Regions from separate parts of the Pseudomonas sp. LRF_L74 genome, predicted to be linked through region 1. Evidence: predicted binding sites of a transcription regulator. Region 1 holds the regulator's gene; the other holds the start of a gene.
The links. Region 1 encodes FliA, which starts transcription of late flagellar genes. Its sites were predicted from a motif close to CTAAAGTTTNNNNNNNNNNNGCCGNTAA; they were not measured.
Positions count from the first base shown of each region.

Region 2: the regulator FliA is predicted to act here: its motif matches at 6,518-6,545, upstream of flgM (flagellar biosynthesis anti-sigma factor FlgM).

Region 1 covers NZ_CBFFRH010000013.1:64,070-72,504, reverse strand. The annotation lists gene ACSZPK_RS24725 (protein phosphatase CheZ) at 1-786, opposite strand; gene ACSZPK_RS24720 (chemotaxis response regulator CheY) at 806-1,180, opposite strand; gene fliA (RNA polymerase sigma factor FliA) at 1,259-2,005, opposite strand; gene fleN (flagellar synthesis regulator FleN) at 2,002-2,835, opposite strand; gene flhF (flagellar biosynthesis protein FlhF) at 2,931-4,253, opposite strand; gene flhA (flagellar biosynthesis protein FlhA) at 4,266-6,389, opposite strand; gene sodC (superoxide dismutase [Cu-Zn] SodC) at 6,742-7,266, shown strand; gene flhB (flagellar biosynthesis protein FlhB) at 7,325-8,435, opposite strand, start outside.
Region 2 covers NZ_CBFFRH010000008.1:48,086-56,520, reverse strand. The annotation lists gene ACSZPK_RS20030 (SurA N-terminal domain-containing protein) at 1-577, opposite strand, end outside; gene hupB (nucleoid-associated protein HU-beta) at 749-1,021, opposite strand; gene lon (endopeptidase La) at 1,159-3,555, opposite strand; gene cheR (protein-glutamate O-methyltransferase CheR) at 3,823-4,650, opposite strand; gene ACSZPK_RS20010 (chemotaxis protein CheV) at 4,692-5,624, opposite strand; gene flgA (flagellar basal body P-ring formation chaperone FlgA) at 5,705-6,463, shown strand; gene flgM (flagellar biosynthesis anti-sigma factor FlgM) at 6,583-6,927, shown strand; gene ACSZPK_RS19995 (flagella synthesis protein FlgN) at 6,976-7,443, shown strand; gene ACSZPK_RS19990 (flagellar brake protein) at 7,518-8,261, shown strand; gene ACSZPK_RS19985 (glutaredoxin family protein) at 8,262-8,435, opposite strand, start outside.

The DNA.
Region 1 (8,435 bases):
CTAAAAACCTAGGCTGGACAGCAGGTCATCGACATCATCCTGGCTGGAGGCGACATCCTCACGCTTATCGGCATGAATCTGCGGACCTTCACCCCGGGACGAGGCTTTTTGTTCTTCCTGCTCCTTGCGCAGCGCTGCGTGGTCATGCTCGATACCGGCATAACGATCGACATGGCTGGCCATCAGGACCAGTTTCAACAAATTGCTCTCGACCTCGGTCACCAACTGCGTGACGCGCTTGATGACTTGGCCGGTCAGGTCCTGGAAATCCTGCGCCAACAAAATGTTGTTCAGATAGCCAGAGAGTTTCTGGCTATCACGATCACTTCTGGCAAGAAACAGTTCGATGCGCTTGGCCAGTTCACGGAAGGTATCCGCACTCATCTCGCGGCGCATGAAGCGCCCCCACTCGGCCCCCAGGGTCTTGGCCTCATCGCCCAGATCATTGACCAGCGGCGCGCTCTGCTCGACCAGGTCCATGGTCCGATTGGCCGCCCTCTCGGTCATCTGTACGACGTAGGACAGACGCTCGGTGGCATCGGTGATCTGCGACAGCTCCTGGGAATGAGGGATGTGTGGATCGATCTGGAAATTGACGATCGCATTGTGCAACTCACGGGTAAGCTTGCCCACTTCCTGGTAAAGACCGCGGTCGCGGGCCTCACTGAGTTCCTGGATCAGTTGCGCCGCCTCGCCAAAATTGCCTTTCTCCAGGCTCTCGACGAGTTGATGCGCATGTGTTTTCAGGGTCGATTCGAATTCGCCCGGAGAGTCATCTCTTGCCATAGCGCCCTCGCGACCTACATCAGCCATTAACCCGCTCGAAGATCTTCTCGATCTTCTCTTTCAACACCTGCGCAGTGAAAGGCTTCACCACGTAGCCGTTCACCCCGGCCTGGGCGGCTTCGATGATTTGGTCACGCTTGGCCTCCGCGGTGACCATCAGTACCGGCAGTGTCTTCAGGCGGTCGTCAGCGCGTACCGCGCGCAGCAGGTCGATACCTGTCATGCCCGGCATGTTCCAGTCGGTCACCAGGAAGTCGAAGCTGCCACTCTGCAGCATCGGCAACGCGGTGGTGCCGTCGTCGGCTTCGGCTGTGTTGGTGAATCCCAGATCACGCAAGAGGTTCTTGATGATCCGTCTCATCGTCGAGAAATCATCCACGATGAGTATTTTCATGTTTTTGTCCAAGTCGACCTCCGTACAGTCCTAAACACCAGCGCCCCCGATGGCGTCGCAATCATGAAACCGGCAGCCCTATTGCGCCCGCCACTCTCCCAACCTGGCCCGCAGACGTGCTGCGCACTGGCTGTGCAACTGACTGACACGGGACTCGCTGACCCCAAGGACCTCACCGATTTCCTTGAGATTCAGCTCTTCGTCGTAATACAACGCCAAGACCAGACGTTCGCGCTCCGGCAGGTTGGCGATGGCATCGGCCAGCGCCAACTGGAAGCGCTCGTCTTCCAGTTCATGCAGAGGTTCGGTCTGGGTACTACCAGTGTCTTCATGCAGCCCGCCATGCTCACCGTCCTGCAACAGGTCGTCGAAGCTGAACAGGCGGCTGCCCAAAGTGTCGCCAAGAATGCCGTAGTAATCCTCGAGACTCAATTGGAGTTCGGCCGCAACCTCCTGATCTTTAGCATCTCTTCCGGTTCGCGCTTCGATTGCGCGAATCGCGTCGCTGACCATACGCGTGTTTCGATGCACCGAACGCGGAGCCCAATCGCCCTTGCGCACCTCGTCGAGCATGGCCCCGCGAATGCGGATGCCGGCATAGGTTTCGAAGCTCGCGCCCTTGCCGCCGTCGTATTTCTTGGCGGCCTCGAGCAGGCCGATCATTCCCGCCTGGATCAGGTCGTCGACCTGCACACTGGCGGGCAGGCGGCCCAGCAAGTGGTAGGCGATGCGCTTGACCAGCGGTGCGTAGCGCTCGATCAGTTGGTGCTGGGAATCACGGCCCTGCGCCTTGTTATACATGCGAAGTCCATTGGCTGCTGTCATGCGGTCGATCCCGCGACCGGCTGCTGCACCAGTCGCTCGACGAAGAATTCCAGATGCCCACGCGGGTTGGCCGGCAACGGCCACGTGTCGACTTTCTGGGCAATCGCCTTGAACGCCAGTGCGCATTTCGAGCGCGGGAAAGCTTCGTACACCGCGCGCTGTTTCTGCACGGCCTTGCGCACCGACTCGTCGTACGGCACAGCGCCTACGTATTGCAGGGCCACATCGAGGAAGCGATCGGTCACCTTGGTCAGCTTAGCAAACAGATTGCGCCCTTCCTGAGGGCTGTGGGCCATGTTGGCCAGCACCCGGAAACGGCTCATTCCATAGTCGCGGTTGAGCAGTTTGATCAATGCGTAGGCATCGGTGATCGAAGTCGGCTCATCGCAGACCACCACCACGACCTCCTGCGCCGCGCGCACGAAACTGACCACACCATCGCCGATGCCGGCCGCCGTATCGATCACCAGCACATCGAGGTTGTCGCTGATGTCGCTGAACGCCTGGATCAGGCCGGCATGCTGCATGGGCGAAAGCTGCACCATGCTCTGCGTACCGGACGCCGCCGGGACGATACGAATACCACCCGGCCCCTGGATCAGTACGTCCTTCAGGTCGCACTCACCCGCAATCACATCGGCCAGGGTGCGCTTGGCAGTCAGTCCCAGCAGCACGTCGACGTTGGCCAGGCCAAGGTCGGCGTCCATCAGCATCACGCGTCGACCGAGATCGGCCAGCGCCAGTGACAGATTCACCGACACATTGGTCTTGCCGACGCCGCCCTTGCCGCCGGTCACTGCGATCACCTGTACGGGATGCCTACTACCCATGTTATCTACACACCTTGTCTTGCCTGGACTGGGTATAACGGCCGAAGCGCCGCCACCCTACCTAAACACTAGAACAGAACACAGCGGCAGGCGGTTCAACTCACCCGCCTTGCCGGCTTCTGGTACAGACCGGCGAACATGTCCGCCATGGTCTCCTCGCTGGGCTCTTCCGGCGCCTGCAGGCTGACCGCCCTGCTCACCAGTTGATGCCCGCGTGCGACCTGCAGGTCGTCGGGAATCTTGGGGCCGTCTGCGAGATAGGCTACCGGGAGATGCTGGCTGATGGCCAGTCCTAAAACGTCTCCCAGGCTGGCCGCCTCATCGAGCTTGGTAAGGATACAGCCAGCCAGCCCACAACGCTTGTAACTATGGTAAGCGGCCTTGAGCACCTGCCCCTGGCTGGTTGCCGCCAAGACCAGGTAATTCTTGGCCTTGACGCCACGCCCGGCAAGGCTTTCCAACTGCATGCGCAGGGCCGGATCGTTATTCGGCAGGCCCGCGGTATCAATCAGTACCACCCGCTTGCGCGCCAGAGGCGCCAACGCCTGGACCAGCGACTGGCCGGCATCGACCTGGGTCACCGACACATTGAGGATACGCCCAAGGGTCTTCAATTGCTCCTGGGCACCGATACGGAAACTGTCCATGCTGACCAGCGCGATGTTCTGCGCGCCATATTTCAGTACATAGCGTGCGGCGAGCTTGGCCAGCGTGGTGGTCTTGCCCATGCCGGCCGGTCCGACCAGGGCAATGACGCCCCCCTCTTCCATCGGCTCGGTTTTCGGCGTCTGGATCGCGTGGGCCAGATGGGCCAGCAGCATGCGCCAGGCCTGGCGCGGTTCGTCGACCTTGCCCATGCGCTCGATCAGCGCACGGGAAATATCAGCCGGCAGGCCGATGCGCTGGAAGCGGCGCCACAGGCCGGCCTGCTGCGGGCGACGGCTCTGCATCTGGCTCCAGGCCATCGAGCCCAGTTGAACTTCGATCAGCTCGCGCAGCCCGTGCAGCTCCGAGCGCATCACCTCCAGCGCACGCGGGTCGGCCACGGGAGCACTGGGGGCAACCGGAGCGGGCGCGACGACCGGGCGCTTGGGCGCCACCGCGGATGCCGGCAGCTCAGGCGCGACGATGGATTCGTTGGCGAACAATTGCCCAGCCTTGTGCTCCTCGGCGATGGCACGAGCGGCCAGATCCGCATGGACGTTGGCGATCTTCGCCTGGGTCTTGCGCAGCTCGGCTTCCAGCGCCAGGTTCGGCTGGCTGACCGGCTCGGGCATCTGGTAGTCCAGGGCCGCGGTCAATTCGACGCCACCCGCGACGCGGCGATTGCCGATGATCGCGGCATCGTCACCCAGCTCGTCGCGGACCAGTTTCATGGCCTGACGCATATCGGCTGCGAAGAAGCGTTTGACTTGCATGGCTTAGAACCCTCAGTTCTGGCCCACCGTGGCGACGATGGTGACTTGCTTGTTGTCCGGTATTTCCTGGTAGGCCAGTACGTGCATGGACGGAACGGCGAGTCGAGCGAAGCGTGACAGCATCGGACGAACCGGACCGGCCACCAGCAGAATCACCGGCTTGCCAAGCATTTCCTGGCGCTGCGCCGCATCCACCAGGGAGCGCTGCAGCTTCTCGGCCATGCCGGGTTCGAGGAGGATGCCATCCTCGGAGCCCTGACCGGCCTTCTGCAGACTACTGAGCAATAACTGTTCCAACCTTGGTTCCAAGGTGATCACAGGCAGCTCTGGCTCTAGTCCCACAATGCTTTGCACGATCGCGCGGGACAATGCGACGCGCACTGCCGCGACCATGGCGGCGGGATCTTGACTCTTCGGTGCGACGTTGGCGATGGCTTCGGCGATGGTACGGATATCGCGCACCGGCACCTGCTCCTGCAGCAGGCTTTGCAGGACCTTGAGCAGTGTCGACAGCGATATCAACCCAGGCACCAGCTCCTCGGCCAGCTTGGGCGAGCTCTTGGCCAGCATCTGGATGAGCTGCTGCACTTCCTCGTGCCCCAACAGCTCATGGGCATGCTTGTGCAGCACCTGATTCAGGTGGGTGGCGACCACGGTACTGACGTCGACCACTGTGTAGCCGAGCGATTGTGCCTGGGCACGTTGACTGAGATCGATCCATACCGCCTCCAGGCCAAACGCCGGTTCTTTGGCGGCGATGCCATTGAGCGTGCCGAATACCTGGCCCGGATTGATCGCCAGTTCGCGATCCGGATAGACCTCCGCCTCGGCGACACCGACCCCCATCAGGGTCAGGCGGTAGGCATTGGGCAGCAGGTCGAGGTTGTCGCGAATATGTACCGACGGCATGAGAAAGCCCATCTCCTGGGAGAGCTTCTTGCGCACCCCCTTGATTCGCGCCAGCAATTGTCCACCCTGGTTGCGGTCGACCAGCGGGATCAGCCGGTAGCCCACCTCCAGGCCGACCATATCCACGGGCATCACGTCATCCCAGCCCAGTTCCTTGATTTCCTGGGCCTTCTGCGCCGGCAGCAGTTCCTGCTGGCGCTGGGTTTCTTCCTCGACCTGAATCTTGGCTTGATTCTTCTTGTGCCAGATCCAGTAGGCGCCGGCGGCGGCGGCCAGGCCCAGGCCAATGAACGGCACATGCGGCATACCGGGCACCAGGCCCATGGCGACCATGATCGCCGCGGAAACGGCCAGCGCCTTGGGTGAGGCAAACATCTGCCGGTTGACCTGCTGACCCATGTCCTCGGCGCTGGAGACACGGGTCACCATGATCGCCGCGGCGGTCGACAGCAGCAGCGACGGGATCTGTGCCACCAGGCCGTCACCGATGGTCAGCAACGAATAGATGCGGCCGGCCTCGGAGAAGCTCAGGCCGTGCTGCAGGATACCGATGGCCATGCCACCGAGCAGGTTGATGAACAGGATCAGCAGGCCGGCGATGGCGTCACCACGGACGAACTTGCTGGCACCGTCCATGGAGCCGTAGAAGTCCGCCTCCTGGGCGACCTCGACGCGACGGCGCTTGGCTTCGGTCTGGTCGATCAGGCCGGAGTTGAGGTCAGCGTCGATGGCCATCTGCTTGCCGGGCATGGCATCCAGGGTGAAACGGGCGCTCACCTCGGAAATACGCCCCGCGCCCTTGGTCACCACCACGAAGTTGATGATCATCAAGATGGCGAAGACCACGGCACCGACCACATAGTTGCCGCCGATCACCACCTCGCCGAAGGCCATGATCACCTTGCCCGCGGCGTCATGCCCTTCCTGGCCGTGCAGCAGCACGACACGGGTCGACGCGACGTTGAGCGCCAGGCGCAGCAGCGTGGATACCAGCAGGATCGTCGGGAATACGGCGAAGTCCAGTGGTCGCAAGGCATAGATGCTCACCAGCAGGACCACGATGGACAATGCGATGTTAAAGGTGAACAGCACGTCCAGCAGGAACGGCGGCACCGGCAGCATCATCATGCCCAGCATCACCAGCAATAGCAGCGGAACGCCAAAATTGCCGCGCCCAAGCCCAGCCAGGTTGGTGCGCATATTGCCGATGAGTTGATCGCGATTCACAGCCACTTGGATCCCCCGGAGCATTCAAAACTTTGACGCGAAACCGCGCCGTGACGGGGCAGGAGCAAGAATCCGGCCAACAGGTAAAACTGCGTTCAAGGGCAGCCGCAGCCGGAAGGCCGATCAACAGGGAGGACAACCAACGCCAGTTCAGACTTCCCAACACATCTGGAGAAATTCCCAGCATCGGGAAAGAATATTCGAAACCCGCATTTTCCCTACAGAATGAACGGAAATGCACACATGTATATCCACAATTTGACGAAAATATCTTTGTGAACCTCAGCCATGACCGAGTAGTCTACCTGCCTCCAGGCCCCTATCCAGGGCCTTCACTCCCAAGGAGATGCTCATGAAGAAATGGACCCTTGCCGCACTGCTCGCCTGCACCGCAGTCGGCGCACAGGCCGCCTCGTTGACCGTGGATGTAAACGAAGTCAGCGCCAACGGCATTGGCAAGAAAGTCGGCACCGTCAGCATCGAGCCCAGCGCCTATGGCCTGGTGTTTACGCCGAACCTGTCGGGCCTGAAGCCGGGTATCCATGGTTTTCACATCCATACCAACCCGAGCTGCGAGGCCGGCGAGAAGGAAGGCAAGCTATCGCCCGCCGAGATGGCGGGCGGCCATTGGGACCCGGATAAAACGGGTCGCCATGGCGCCCCCTGGGAAGACAACGCGCACAAGGGTGAGCTGCCAGCCCTGTACGTCACCGACGACGGCAAGGCTAGCCAACCGGTACTCGCACCGCGCCTGAAGTCGCTGGATGAAATCAAGGGCCATGCCCTGATGATCCACGCCGGTGGCGACAACCACTCCGACCATCCGCTGCCACTGGGCGGTGGTGGCACGCGTGCCGCTTGCGGCGTGATTCGCTGACCAGGCCCTAGCTTCAAGCAGCCAGAGCCGCTCCCGGCTCTGGCTTGAAGCTAAAAACCTACTCGTCCCGACGCAGATCCGGCGGAATCGGCAGGTCGCGTAGCGGCACGGGACGCTTGCCCTTGCCGGCGCGGAACTGCTTCAGCTGATACACATAGGCCAGTACCTGAGCCACTGCCAGGTACAGCCCCGCCGGGATCTCCCGATCGATTTCCGTGGAGTAGTAGACCGCCCGGGCCAAGGCGGGCGACTCCAGCAAGGTGATCTTGTGCTCCTGGGCGATCTCGCGGATCTTCAGCGCCAGGAAATCCCCGCCCTTGGCCAGCACCACCGGCGCCTTGCCCTGGGCCGGGTCGTATTTGAGGGCAACGGCGAAGTGGGTCGGGTTGGTAATCACTACATCGGCCTTGGGCACGGCCTGCATCATGCGGCGCTCGGCCATCTGTCGCTGCATCTGGCGAATCTTGCCCTTGACCTCCGGCTTGCCCTCGGAATCCTTGTATTCGTCCTTGACCTCCTGCTTGGTCATCATCAGCTTCTGCTTCGAATCCCATAGCTGGAACGGCACGTCGACCGCCGCGATAAGGATCAGCCCGCAGGCCAGCCACAAGGTGCTCTTACCGACGATCTGCGCACTGTGCATGATCGCCTTTTCCACCGGTTCCTTGGCGATCGCCAGGATGTCATTGGTGTCCGCCGATAGAACCGCCAAGGCCACCATCAGGATCAATACGAACTTCGCCAGTGCCTTGAGCAGTTCGGTCAGGGCATGCAGGGAAAACATGCGCTTGAGCCCGGACAGTGGATTCATCCGGCTGAACTTGGGCGCCAGCGCCTCCGCCGAGAACAACCAGCCGCCCAGGGAAATCGGCCCGGCAATCGAGGCGATCAGGAGCACGATGAGGAATGGTTGAAGGATGGTCGCCGCCATCTTGCCCGCCGACAACAGATACAACGCCATGCTGTCGTCACTCATCAGCACTTCGCGCGGCAGGCTGAAGCTCTCGCGCATGATCGCGATCAGGCCCTCTCCCATGGCAGCCCCGTACATCAACAAGGCAATGGCTCCAGCCATGGTTACAGCCAAGGTGTTCAACTCGCGGGAACGGGCTATCTGCCCTTTCTTGCGCGCCTCTTCCAGGCGCTTGCTGGTGGGCTCCTCGCTCTTG
Region 2 (8,435 bases), on a different contig from region 1:
CAGCGAAGTCGCGAGTCTGCTTTTCCAGGCGGATGAATGCGTCGACTTCGGAATTAGTCAAGAAGCTGGTACCCATGATTCCAGCCTGCAACTGACTGATCAGAACGTCCTGCTCGAAGCGATTGCGGAAGTCCATGCGGGTATAGCCTTGCTGACGCAGCAAGGCGTCGTAGCGGGCCGAGCTGAATTGGCCATTTTCCTGGAACAGCGGCATCTGCAGGATCAGTTGATCAACAGACTTCTGGGAAAGCGCCATTCCAACGCCCTTGGCGCCCTGCAGCAGCACATCGCGCTCAATCAGCGACTCAAGCGCCGACTCGCGCAGCATCTTGTCATCCAGCAAGGAAGGATCGAAGTCCTTGCCGAATTGTTGGATGTAGGCACTACGTTGCATTTCCACTGCGCGATTCAGCGCATCCAGCGTGATTTTCTCACCGTTGACGTCGGCGGCATTTCTACCGTTGCCCGTCGAGCTGACGATCGCGTCGAAGCCGGTCAGCGCCATCAACGCGACAATGACGCCGATGATCGTCTTGGCAATCCACCCCTGTGAATTGTCCCTAATGTTCTGCAGCATGCATCCCCCGAAACGACCGTGTCGACTGACCGGCCATGGAGCGTGGGTAAAACTCGGATAAAAGAAAGGCGCATCCTAGGATGCGCCTTCTCGTAACTCACGGGATCGACTAAGTCGTCGCCCCATTTCCAGAACGGAGTCCGTCCGGGAAAGGCAAACCCGGAGAGACGCTTAGTTAACGGCGTCCTTGAGGGCTTTACCGGCTTTGAAACCTGGGATCTTGGCAGCAGCGATCTTGATCGGCTTGCCAGTCTGCGGGTTACGGCCAGTGCGAGCAGCGCGCTCTTTGACAGCGAAAGTGCCGAAGCCAACCAGTACCACGGAATCACCAGCCTTCAGGGCGCCGGTGACAGACTCAATCACTGCGTCCAGCGCGCGGCCGGCAACAGCTTTCGGGATATCAGCAGATGCAGCGATGGCATCGATCAGTTCCGACTTGTTCACTCTAAGTCCCCTTATTTCTGTTGAGTTGTTTCTTAATAATTTGGGTGTAAGCAAAGCGGGCGCTAGAAGAACCTGCCGACACATTAGGAGCCGCTTTATATCAAGGGCTCGAAAAATGTGTCAAGGAAGGCTTCCGGCTAATGCGTGCTGATTCGCTCCTTGGAATCAGTCTCGCGCTTGTCATCCTTTGCAACCATCTCAGGAACCGCATCGGGCAAGGGCTCCGGGGCGTATTGCAGCGCAATTTGCAGGACTTCGTCAATCCATTTGACTGGCTTAATAGTCAGGTCCTGCTTAATATTTTCGGGAATTTCTTTCAAATCGCGCACATTCTCTTCCGGAATGATCACTGTCTTGATTCCACCCCGATGCGCAGCAAGTAATTTTTCCTTCAAACCACCAATGGCAAGCACCTGGCCGCGCAAGGTGATTTCTCCGGTCATGGCCACATCGGCCCGCACCGGAATCTGAGTCAAGGCAGATACCAATGCCGTGCACAAACCGATACCGGCACTCGGACCATCCTTCGGAGTGGCACCCTCCGGCATGTGGATGTGCACGTCCCGCTTCTCGTGAAAGTCAGCCGGAATACCCAGACTCTTCGCCCGACTGCGTACCACCGTCAAAGCAGCCGTCATCGACTCGGCCATGACATCGCCCAGGGAACCGGTCTTGATCAGTTGCCCCTTGCCTGGAACAACGGCAGTTTCGATCGTCAGCAATTCGCCGCCGACCTGGGTCCATGCAAGGCCCGTGACTTGACCGACCTGATCCTGCTGCTCGGCCAGCCCATAACGATAACGACGTACTCCCAGGAAATGCTCAAGGGAATCAGCGGTAACCACAACCTTGAAGCGTTTCTCCTTGGCGTGCTCCTTGACCACCTTGCGGCAGACCTTTGCAACCTGACGTTCCAGGCTACGAACGCCCGCCTCGCGGGTGTAGTAGCGAATGATGTCGCGGATCGCCGCCTCCTCAAAGATCAGCTCGCCCTTCTTCAAGCCATTGGCTTCGATCTGCTTCGGCGACAGGTACTTGACCGCGATGTTGACCTTCTCGTCCTCGGTATAACCAGGCAGACGGATAACTTCCATGCGATCGAGCAGTGGACCGGGAATGCTCATCGAGTTGGCTGTGCAGATGAACATCACATCCGACAAGTCGTAGTCGACCTCCAGATAGTGGTCATTGAAATTATGGTTTTGCTCTGGATCAAGCACCTCAAGCAATGCTGACGCCGGATCACCGCGCATGTCGCTGCCCATCTTGTCGATCTCGTCGAGCAGGAACAACGGGTTGCGGACGCCAACCTTCGTCATCTTCTGGATCAGGCGGCCTGGCATAGAGCCGATATAGGTCCGGCGATGCCCCCGGATCTCAGCCTCGTCACGCACGCCACCGAGCGCCATGCGCACGAATTTGCGGTTGGTCGCTCGGGCAATGGATTCCGCCAGCGAGGTCTTGCCTACACCAGGTGGCCCGACGAGACATAGAACCGGCCCTTTGAGTTTTTTCACTCGTTTCTGCACGGCGAGATACTCGAGGATTCGTTCCTTTACCTCTTCCAGGCCGTAATGATCCGCATCGAGGATGTCCTCGGCCTTGGCCAAATCCAGCCGTACCTTGCTCTCTGCAGACCACGGCACATTGACCAGCCAGTCGATATAGGAACGCACCACGGTTGCTTCGGCAGACATCGGGGACATCTGCTTGAGCTTGCTCAGCTCGGCATTGGCCTTGGTCAGCGCGTCCTTCGGCAAGCCAGCATTGTCGATGCGCTTTCTCAACTCATCGAGTTCGTTATGCCCCTCATCGATATCACCCAGTTCTTTCTGGATGGCCTTCATCTGCTCGTTCAGATAGTACTCACGCTGGCTACGCTCCATCTGTTTCTTGACGCGGCCACGAATACGCTTCTCGACCTGCAGCAGATCGATCTCGGCATCGAGCAGCGCCAACACATGCTCCACACGGACCGGTAGCTCGGTGAGCTCGAGAATTTCCTGCTTCTGCTCGATCTTGAGCACCATATGGGCAGCCATGGTATCGACCAGACGGCCCGGCTCATCGATGCTATTGAGTGAAGAAAGGACTTCGGAGGGCACTTTCTTGCCCAGTTGCACATATTGCTCGAACTGGCTAAGCAGGCTACGCGTGAAAACTTCCGCCTCACGCTCGGCAACATCCAGCTCATCGATCAATTGGACTTCTGCACGAAGATGGCCATCAACCTCGATGAAACGCTCGATGGCACCACGCTGCTCCCCCTCGACCAGCACCTTTACCGTACCGTCCGGCAACTTCAGGAGCTGCAGCACAGTCGCCACGGTACCGACCCGATAAAGACCATTTTCATCCGGATCATCATCGGCAGGATCGCGTTGCGCCAGCAACAGAATCTGCTTGTCGCCAGTCATTGCCGCCTCGAGGGCTTCGATGGACTTTTCACGTCCGACAAAAAGCGGGATGACCATGTGCGGATAAACCACGACATCGCGCAGCGGCAGGAGTGGCAATTCAATGGATGTCTTCATGATTTCAACTCTGCAGCGGCCAATTGGCCATAAACTGACGGGGACCCATCGGCCTAAGATGGGGCCATGCCCATGAAAAAACAAGCAAAGCAACGGTAAACAGGATGAGAACGGCTAGCATGCCCGCGACGGGCGGTGCTACGAGGAGCAGGATACGCCTCGCTCACCAGCATGCATCGAATGACGAAGCCCGCCTCCGGCAATAGAGGCGGGCTCGACAATGACAGGGGAATCGATATCTTTCAGGCTAGGCGGCGACGCGAACTATCACTTCACCTTATAGATGATGCCCGGGCTGCATTGGACCATCTGGTATAGATCCGGCAGGCCGTTGAGCGCCTCGGAAGCCCCGAGAAACAGGTAGCCTCCCGGCTTCAGCGTGGCATGAATACGCGTAAGGATGTCCTTCTTCACCTCAGCAGAGAAGTAGATCAGGACGTTACGGCAGAACACGATGTCGAACTTGCCAAGCGCAGCATAACTATCCAACAGATTGAGCGGACGAAACTCCACACGACTCCTGATCGCCGGCTTGACCGCCCAGCGCCCCGGCCCTTTGGGATCGAAATAGCGCTGCAGTCGGTCCTGAGACAAACCACGCCCCATCGCCAGGCTGTCGTACTCACCGGCCTTGCAAGCCGTGAGCATGGATCCTGACAGATCGGTCGCGACTATCTGCACGCCCGCCTTGAGCTGCCCCAGATTGACCTTTTCGAACTCATCGATACTCATCGACAAGGAGTACGGTTCCTGCCCCGACGAGCAAGCTGCCGACCAGATGCGCAAACGCTGGTTGGGCGAGGTCTTGATCATCTCGGGCAGAACACGGTTCTTCAGTACCTCGAATGGATAGGTGTCACGAAACCACAGGGTTTCATTGGTGGTCATCGCATCAACCACCTGCTCACGCAGGCCGCCACGGGGTTGCGCCTGCATTTTCTGCACAAGCTCCCCCAGCGACTTGATTCCCTGCTGCTCCATCAGCTTGTTGAGGCGGCTGGAAACCAAGTATTGCTTGTTACTACCCAGCAAAATGCCGCAAGCCTTTTCCAGAAATACCCGGAATTGCTCAAAATCCAAATTTCCAGAAGACACTAATGTCGCCTCACCATACTTAAACTCTGCGGAGGCTGACCTCAGCCCTCATCCGCGACACGAATGCGTTCGACTACACGAGAAGCCAGTTCGTCAGGACGAAACTTCGCAAGGAAATCATCTGCGCCAACCTTCTTCACCATTGCCTGGTTGAACACTCCAGACAGCGAAGTATGCAGAATTACATGTAGCTTCTGCATCCTGGGATCCGACCGGATCTCCGCAGTCAGTGTGTAGCCGTCCATCTCGGGCATCTCGATGTCGGAAATCAGCATCAGGAACTCGTCCTCTGGCTTCTTGCCATCAGCCACCAACTGATGCAGGTATTCATAAGCCTGACGCCCGTCGTTGAGCGCAACCACTTCTACCCCGACACTTTCCAGGCAACGAATCACCTGCTTGCGGGCGACCGACGAATCGTCGCAGATCAGAACGCGCTTGCTGACGGCACGTGCCTGGGTCTCACTGTCAATCACTCCTTCGGAAATAGCCTCCGACATAGGTGCGACCTCGGCGAGGATTTTCTCCACGTCGATGATCTCCACCAGTTGCTGATCGAGCCGGGTAACCGCCGTCAGATAGTGAGCGCGGCCGGTTCCCTTGGGTGGCGGGTGGATCTCCTCCCAGTTCATGTTGACGATGCGCTCCACCGAGCGCACCAGGAAGCCCTGAACCTTGGTGTTGTACTCGGTGATAATCACAAAGCTATTGCGCAAGTCATCCAGCCCAGGCCTGCCCGTGGCCAAAGCCAAGTCAAGGATTGGGATGGTGCCACCACGGATGTTGGCCACACCACGCACAACAGGACTGGATTTGGGCATGATGGTGAGCTTGGGGCATTGCAGCACCTCCTTCACCTTGAATACGTTGATGCCATAGAGCTGCGGCCCTTCCAGCCGGAAAAGCAGTAGCTCCAGGCGGTTCTGCCCGACTAATTGGGTACGCTGGTTAACCGAATCCAACACCCCGGCCATATACCCAGGCTCCTCTGTTATCTATCACTGGACGCTGTGCCTAGAGTAGCAGGCGGCACGAGCTTTGCTTTAGCGAGCACATGAACATTTTCATGACGCTTTATCGACTCTGGCCGATGAAACACCACACGCTTGCTGGTGTTTTACCTGCTTTATGCCTGCTCGGCTACAGTTGTACGCCGGCGCTGGCAAACACGCTTCCCGAGGAGCTTATCGGCGCGACCGAAGGCTTTCTTGAGTACACCGTGGATGACTATTTACAGCGTAGCGAAATCCAGGGCCGCCACGAGATTCGTGTTAGCGCTCTCGATCCGCGCCTGAACCTCGCCTCGTGCGACGAAGATTTGACGCAATCCCTGCAAAGCAGCGGCCCCCCACTGGGGCGAGTCACCGTAAAGGTCAGCTGTGAAAGCGGAACGCCCTGGAGCATCTTCGTGCCAGCCCAAGTCAGCCTGTACCGCGAGGTTGTCATTCTGGTCCGCCCCCTGAAACGCGAAGAGGTGATCGGCCTGGGCGATATCGGCATGGTCGAAAAGGACGTTGGCACGCTCGGTCGCGGTTATCTGACCGATCCTGAGCAGGCCCTGGGCAGAAAAGTGACGCGCACCCTGCAAGCCGACCTGGTACTGACACCGAACGTCTTGCAACTGGCCGACGCCGTTCATCGTGGTGACCAGGTCATGATCATCGCACGCAGCGGCAACATAAGCGTGCGCATGCCCGGCGAAGCGCTGGCCAATGGCGTGCTTGGCGAACAGATCAGCGTGCGTAATGCCGGTTCGAAACGCGTCATACGGGCCAGAATCATCGGCCCGGGACAAGTGGAAGCGGAGCTGTGAGTGATGGCACAATCGGTCTTGCGCCAAGCAGGCGGAAAAACTAACGAATACGCCCTAAAGTTTCATCGGGACCGGCCGAAAAGCTTGGCAAGCGTCCAATATCGTCCGAGGTTTGCATCATGGTCATCGACTTCAACCGCCTGAACAATGCCGCCACATCCTCCGGCATCAGTAGCACCCAATCCAGCGGGCGCAATGAAGCCGTTGGCACCAATCAGGCCAGCACGCAGGCCAGCACACTCGACAATTCGCAGGAGCTGGCGCAGGCTGGCAAGAGTGGAGAAAACGTCCAGCTCAGTAGCGAAGCCCAACAATTGCAGAAAACCAGCGACCAGCTTCGCGACCTTCCCAGCGTGGACCAGGAACGCGTAGCCAAGCTGAAGCAAGCGGTAGCCGATGGAAGCTACCAGGTCGACAGCCAGCGCGTAGCAAGCAAGCTGCTCGACTTCGAGTCCCAGCGCTAGTCCAAGGGCCGCGCTGGGGGTATATGACGCCCAACCCCAGAGCCAGCGATGTCAGACCTCAATCTGCTTCAACTCTTCAAAGACGATATCGACACTGCACGACGCCTGCTTGAGCTGATCGATATCGAACACACCGCCCTCGGCGAGAAAGACCTGCCGCACCTGCAGTCGATTATCAACGAAAAGCTACCGTTGCTCGGCCTGCTCGAACAGCACGGCAACCTTCGCAGCCACACGCTCACCACCATGCAGTTGTCGCCTGACGCAGAAGGTCTGCAGCAATATGCGCAGCGGATTGCCGAAGGCCCTCAGTTGCTTGAGCTGGCAGATGAGTTGAATACCCTGCTCGAACGCTGCCGCGAGGCCAATCTGCGCAATGGCCGCATCATTCGAGTCAACCAGACGACACTGGCCAGCATGCTGGAAATCCTGCGTGGCGGCGAAGCCCCCGGACTCTATGACAGCCGAGGCTCAGCCGCTAGAATCGGCGGTCAGCGCCCGCTCAGCCAGGCCTGACCCGATCCTTCATCAACCTGCCCGCTGCCGCTCGTGTTCCGGGCATCATATCGTTGCCTGGAGAACACCGGACCGTGTCCAATCCATTTGCCGCGGAAAATGGCCCGCAGCCGCCGAAGATACTCAAGGCGCCACTGGAAATAATCGCCAGCCTGCGCCAGCTACAACAACATCACGACCCGCTGGTCCTGACCTTCAAGGATCGAAGCCAACGCTTTCAGAGTTACCTGGTCGAAATCGATCGCGAACGCAGCATCATCACCCTCGATGAACTGATTCCCAACGATGGCGAACGCTTCCTCAAGGCCGGCGAAGCTTTCAGGATCGAAGGCTTCCATGATGGCGTGCGAATCGCCTGGGACTGCGAGGACCCAGTGCAGGTTGGCGAATACCAGGGCGCTACATGTTATTGGTGCCACCTGCCCGAAGAAGTCATCTATCACCAGCGCCGTAGCGCCTATCGAGCTCCGGTACAGCTGGGCGAGACGGTAGTGAGCGAGCTATCGGGCACTCGCCTCAGCCGACCACTGAAGGGGCTGCTCCTGGATATTTCTGCGACCGGCTGCAAGCTGCGCTTCGTTGGCAATGTCACCGCCGGCCTGCAAACCGGGCAAGTCTATGAAAACCTCAGCGTACAAATGCCGTTCGGCACCATGACCACAGCAGCGGAGCTTCGGCACATCTCCTACGAAGAGAAAGTCGACAGCAGCTTCGCGGGCCTGCGCTTCCACCACCTCGGCGGCCAGGAACAACGCCAGATCGAACGCTTCGTTTACCAATTGCAGCGTGAAGCGGCAGCCAAGCGCAAGGATGACTGATCAAAGCAGAAAGCGCGCGACCTGATCGGCATCGAAGGGCCAATCCAGTTCTGCGCCGCTGTCACAGCGGTGCAGAACTGGAATTCGCAAGCCATAGCGCTCGACCCAGTCGTCACGGTCGGCGATATCGACCAGCTCCACCAGCAACCCATGCTCGACGAATGGCATGAGCTC